2 linked regions of the Hoeflea sp. 108 genome follow. The protein of the gene in region 2 interacts with the protein of the main gene of each other region in a pairwise test. Links are inferred from orthologs where the notes say so. Each region holds a gene or a part of one and is shown on either strand. Other genes may lie near its edges.

What was found.
Region 1: the proteins of clpS (region 2) and dps interact in binary tests that used the Escherichia coli proteins (3 or more experiments, as listed by UniProt). The link is inferred for Hoeflea sp. 108 from one-to-one orthologs.

The regions. Positions count from the first base shown.
Region 1 is NZ_KB890024.1:3,967,388-3,970,197, reverse strand. Bases 25-2,768 are described here. They hold dps (DNA starvation/stationary phase protection protein Dps), read right to left. Parts: upstream 1,769-2,768; coding sequence 1,280-1,768; downstream 25-1,279. Other genes in these bases: B015_RS0119640 (serine hydrolase domain-containing protein), read left to right, coding at 2,534-2,768; B015_RS0119645 (helix-turn-helix domain-containing protein), read right to left, coding at 1,890-2,405; xdhC (xanthine dehydrogenase accessory protein XdhC), read left to right, coding at 374-1,267; xdhB (xanthine dehydrogenase molybdopterin binding subunit), read left to right, coding at 25-377. Also shown: more of xdhB, read left to right, coding at 1-24; more of B015_RS0119640, read left to right, coding at 2,769-2,810.
Region 2 is NZ_KB890024.1:2,628,612-2,631,503, forward strand. The notes cover bases 29-2,854. They hold clpS (ATP-dependent Clp protease adapter ClpS), read right to left. Parts: upstream 1,694-2,854; coding sequence 1,364-1,693; downstream 29-1,363. Other genes in these bases: clpA (ATP-dependent Clp protease ATP-binding subunit ClpA), read right to left, coding at 29-1,355; B015_RS0112925 (phasin family protein), read right to left, coding at 1,956-2,285; B015_RS0112930 (D-alanyl-D-alanine carboxypeptidase), read left to right, coding at 2,588-2,854. Also shown: more of clpA, read right to left, coding at 1-28; more of B015_RS0112930, read left to right, coding at 2,855-2,892. UniProt on the Escherichia coli protein: Involved in the modulation of the specificity of the ClpAP-mediated ATP-dependent protein degradation.

The DNA.
Region 1 (2,810 bases), 1.3 Mb from region 2 along the record:
ACATCGGTCAGGTCGAGGGCGGCTTCGTCCAGGGCACCGGCTGGCTGACGACGGAGGAGCTGTGGTGGGATGGCAAGGGCCGGCTGCGCACCCATGCGCCGTCGACCTACAAGATCCCGCTCGCTTCCGACCGGCCCAAGATCTTCAATGTGGCGCTGACCGACTGGTCGGAAGCCTACGAGCCGACGATCCATCGCTCGAAGGCCGTCGGCGAGCCGCCGCTGCCGCTTGGCATCGCGGTGCTTCAGTCGCTGTCCGATGCTGTCGCCAGTGTCGCCGACCACAAGATCAGTCCGCGTCTGGACGCGCCGGCGACGCCGGAGCGGGTGCTGATGGCGATCGAACGCCTCCGGGCCGAGGCGGCCCAGGTCAAGTGAGCAAGACCGCCAAGAGCCTGCGGGCATTCCTCAAGACAGCGCCTTCGGCGGCGCTGGTCGAGGTGACCGAGGCCAAGGGCTCTACCCCACGCGAAAAGGGCGCGTGGATGCTGGTGTCACCGGAGCGCATCTTCGGCACCATCGGAGGCGGCCAGCTCGAATACATGGCCATCGACACCGCACGCGCGATGCTCAATGGCAATTCCAAGCGCAGCGCCGTGATGGAGCACGTGACCGGCGATCCGATCCCGGCGCGCTATCTGGAACCGCCGCATGAGGGCGACAAGGGCGTCACGCTCGACATTCCGCTCGGGCCTGAGATTGGCCAGTGCTGCGGCGGCCGCGTCGAAGTGGCCGTTCGCCATGTCGACGAGGCGATTGCCGCCGATCTGATGGCTTCGGCCGAGATGTCGGACGCTGCCCTGCCGCATGTGCTGGTGTTCGGCGGTGGCCATGTCGGCCATGCGCTGGCCTCGGCCTTCGCATTGCTGCCGTTGAACGTGGTGGTGGTCGAAACCCGCGCCGATGCGCTCGACGGCATGCCCGCGGGTATCGACACCAGGCTGACGCCGATGCCGGAGGAAATGGTGCGCGAGGCGCCGTCAGGATCTGCCTTCGTCGTCTTGACCCACGACCACGCGCTCGACTTCCTGATCGTTGCCGAGGCGCTGAAGCGCGACGACACCGGTTATGTCGGCATGATCGGCTCCAAGACCAAGAAGGCGACGTTCAGGAGCTGGTTCCTCAAGACCGCCGGCGGCAGCGAGGAGCAGTTCGCCCGGCTCGTCTGCCCGATCGGCGGCGAGGCGGTGAAAGACAAGCGCCCCGCCGTGATTGCTGCACTCGCCGCAGCCGAGATCATGACCGCGCTTGCGGTCAAGCCGGCCTGACGACCTTCCAGATTATTCGTTTTCCTGGGTGTGGGCTTCAAGGAACCACAGCGACTTGTCGAGCGCGCGCGAATAGGCCGTGAAGATGTCGGCAGTGTCGGCGTCGCCCGCTTCGCCTGCTTCATCGATGGCCGCGCGCGCCGAATGTGCTGCGTCGGCATAACGGTCGATGAGGGCCGCGAGGTGGTCCTTGGTCTTGTAGATGTCGGTGGGGTAGGGCTTCAGCTTGCTGGCCTCGGCCACCACCTGCGAGGTGCCAAGGGCTGTGCCGCCAAGCTGTACGGCGCGCTCGGCGATGGTGTCGACATGGCCGTCGAGTTCGGTGCGGAAGCCGTCGATCATTTCGTGCACGGCGATGAATTGCGGTCCCTTGATGTTCCAGTGCGCCTGCTTGGTCAGCAGCGCCAGATCGATCGCGTCGGCCAGCCTGGCGTTGAGCAGTTCGATCGAAACCTTCTTGGCGTTGGACTTGAGATCGTTGCGCGTGGGGTGGGATATCATCGGCTGCTCCTTGGTCTGGGTGGGTCGGAAAAGACCGGTGGCGCCGCACGGAGGGTCCGGCAGCGTACGCAGGCTACAACAGCCTCATGACAGTTCGGTTCCGGCCTGGCCCAGTCGATTTTCAGCCAGCGGCGGCGTTGCGGGCGACGACTTCCAGATAGGCGGCCTGCAATTCCTGGCGCACCGGCAGCCGCTTCTGCGCTGCTTCCGACAGCGGCACGCCGAGGTGGTCGGTGCGCAACTCCTCCATGAAGCGCTCCCACATTTCGGGGCCGCCCGTTTCAAGAAGCTCGGCGCGGATGCTGAGCTCTTCGCTGACCGGCAGCCATTTGCGGCCCCAGGCGGCAATGGCGGCAAAGACGGGCAGCAACTCGATGGCCATCTCGGTCAGGCTGTAGATTGCCTTTTGCTTGTGGCTGGGGTCGTCAGCCTTGCTGATCAAGCCCTCGGCCACCAGCCGCTTCAGCCGGTCGGCGAGGATGTTGGAGGCGATGCCTTCCTCCGACTGGGTGAGCAACTCGCGGAAATGCCTGCGGTTGCCGAACATCATGTCGCGCAGGACGATCAGGCTCCATTTGTCGCCGACCACCTCAAGGGTGAGGTTGATCGGACAACCCGACCGGTGATGCTCGCTCATGACAGATGCTCCAGAAAACCAGTTGCAATGTAAAATCGGTCGCCCTATCTTGCAACTGATTAGTAAATGCAATCGGTTTTGACCGGCGGTTCGCCGGTGACCTTGTACTGCGCCCCAAGGAGGCGAGGATGAACACGGGAATGGATCGCCGTACGGTGATGAAAGGTGCCGCCCTTTCGGCGCTTCTGGTCCCCACAATGGCATCGGCACAGCAGGAGCAGTCGGACGCGGGCGTGGCGACCGTGACTGCAAAATCAGGGATAACGACGATGACGACGGGCAATTTCTCCGCCGACCGGCTCGAGTGGATGCGCAAGGTGATGGCTGGGCATGTCGAAAGCGGTGATGTGCCCGGACTGGTGTGGGCGGTGAACCGTGGCGGCGAGACCCATATCGAGGCTGCCG
Region 2 (2,892 bases):
GGCGGGATGCGCGCCATGGTCGCGATCGTCGCCTCGATCTCCTTGATGCCGATGGTCTTCTTGCGCTTGCCTTCCGGCAGGAGCATCTGCGACGCACCGGTCTCGTCGATCACATCGATCGCCTTGTCGGGCAGCTTGCGGTCGTTGATGTAACGCGCCGAGAGCTCCACCGCGGCCTTAATCGCCTCGTTGGTGAACTTCACCTTGTGGAAGTCCTCATAATAGGGCTTGAGGCCCTTCATGATCTCGATGGCGTCGTCGACCGTCGGCTCGTTGACGTCGATCTTCTGGAAGCGCCGGACGAGCGCCCGGTCCTTCTCGAAGAACTGGCGGAACTCCTTGTAGGTGGTCGAACCGATGCAGCGGATGGCACCCGACGACAGCGCCGGCTTGAGCAGGTTGGAAGCATCCATCGCGCCGCCCGACGTCGCACCCGCACCGATGACGGTGTGGATCTCGTCGATGAACAGCACCGCGCCCGGATACTCTTCGAGTTCCTTGACGACCTGCTTCAGGCGCTCTTCGAAATCACCACGGTAACGCGTGCCAGCCAGCAGCGTGCCCATGTCGAGCGCGAAGATGGTGGCATCCTCGAGCACCTCGGGAACGTCGCCTTCGACGATGCGCTTGGCGAGACCCTCGGCGATCGCCGTCTTGCCCACCCCCGGATCGCCGACATAGAGCGGATTGTTCTTGGACCTGCGGCACAGCACCTGGATGGTGCGGTTGATTTCCGACTCGCGGCCGATCAGCGGATCGATCTTGCCGGCGCGCGCCTTGGCGTTGAGGTTGACGCAATAGGCCGTCAGCGCGTCCTGCTGCTTCTTGCCCTTGCCGGTCTCTTCGCCCGTTTCGTTGTTCGTGCCGTGCTGTTCCTCGTCGGTGCCGCGCGGCGTGCGCCCCTCTGTGGCGCCAGGACGCTTGGCGATGCCGTGCGAGATGTAGTTGACCGCGTCGTAACGGGTCATCTGCTGTTCCTGCAGGAAGTAGGCCGCATGGCTTTCGCGCTCGGCGAAGATGGCGACGAGCACGTTGGCGCCCGACACTTCCTCGCGCCCAGACGACTGCACGTGGATGACGGCGCGCTGGATGACGCGCTGGAATCCGGCAGTTGGCTTGGAATCCTCGTCGTAACCGGTGACGAGATTGTCGAGCTCGGTGTCGATATAGGTGAGTACGGTCTGCTTGAGTTCGTCGAGATCGACATTGCAGGCGCGCATGACGGCGGCCGCTTCGTTGTCGTCGATCAGCGCGAGCAGCAGGTGTTCGAGCGTTGCATATTCGTGGTGGCGCTCATTGGCGAGCGTCAGCGCCTGGTGCAGCGCCTTTTCGAGGCCTTGGGAGAAAGCCGGCATTCAATACCTCACTTCTTCTCCATCACGCATTGCAGCGGATGCTGGTTCTGTCTTGCGAAATCCATGACCTGGGACACTTTGGTCTCGGCCACTTCGAATGTGTAGACCCCGCACTCGCCGACGCCGTGATTGTGGACGTGCAGCATGATGCGGGTGGCGGCCTCCCTGTCCTTCTGGAAGAAGCGTTCGAGCACATGCACGACGAATTCCATCGGGGTGTAGTCGTCGTTGAGGATGAGCACGCGATAGAGACTTGGCCGTTTGGTCTTGGTCTTCGTGCGGGTGATGACCGCTGTGCCCCGGCCAGTGCCGTTGCCTCCCTCGTCACCGTTCTGCATGCGCGCGCTGTCCAAGCCGATCGTCAATCTGGTCCTGCCCTTCGTCAATTCCGACACACCTCGTCATGTAGGTGTCATCGCCGAGATTTTAAGCCCTTCTAACGTGCTGACAATATGGCCGTCGGCCAAGCCGCATCGATTTGCCTGAAACGTGAAGCTCTCAGCCGATTTCGAAACAAAAAAACCCGGCTGCGCGGGCGCAACCGGGTTTCATTTTGACGGATCCAGCGGATCCGCCTATTCCGAATCTGCTGTCAGGCGATCACTTCGCCTTGGCGACGAGCGACTCAAACGGCTTGTAAGCTTCCTTGGCGAGTTCGGCATAGAGATCGCCGAGCTTGGTCGCCTCGGCGACGAAGCCTTCATATGCCTGCTTGGCATAGTCGGCCTGGATCTCGACGGCCTTCTCGAACGACTTGACGCCGAGGAGCTTTTCGAAGGTGGCCGCACCGGCCTCGAAGCTCTTCTTGGTGTAGTCGGTCGCTTCAGTGGCGATGGCCTGGGCGCCCTTCGAGAGCGAGGCAAAGCTCTTCAGGCCGTTGTCGACGAATTCCTTGCCGTGCTTGCTGAAATCTTCATAGGTCTGGGTCATCGCTGCATCCTTTTCGGGTTGGGCGGGTACGCTATGCGATTGTGCGATGCAGCCTAGATATTGTGCAGCGCACAAATTGTCAACTGACCCAGCGGAACACATTTCCACAGTCGCTGGCTCGCCCTTTTGGCGCCCAACCGAGGGTGCCCTGCGGCATTAACTAAAACTCGAATAAAGCCCGACCGAAAGTGTGAACAAGCCGGTTACCATAAACGGATTGGTAACGCTGTCGCCCTAGTGTGGCTGGATACGGGGCCGGAACCTTTGCCGCCCCAAGCCAACGATAAATCAAGGGTGTAACAGTGCGTCAAATACTGCCGGGCAAAGTCCTCAGGGCGGCTATCTCATTCAAATCCATGGTTGCCTTCACTCTCGCCGCGGCGATTGGCTTGGCAACGGTTGCGCCGACGGCTGCTGCGACGGACGCCCGTTACGCAGCGATTGTCATCGACGCCAACACCGGCAAGGTGCTGCACCAGCAGAACGCCGACTCGCGTCGCTATCCGGCGTCGCTGACCAAGATGATGACGCTGTACATGACCTTCGAGGCCATGGCCAAAGGCAGGATCAACAAGGACACACGGGTCGTCTTCTCCCAGAACGCCGC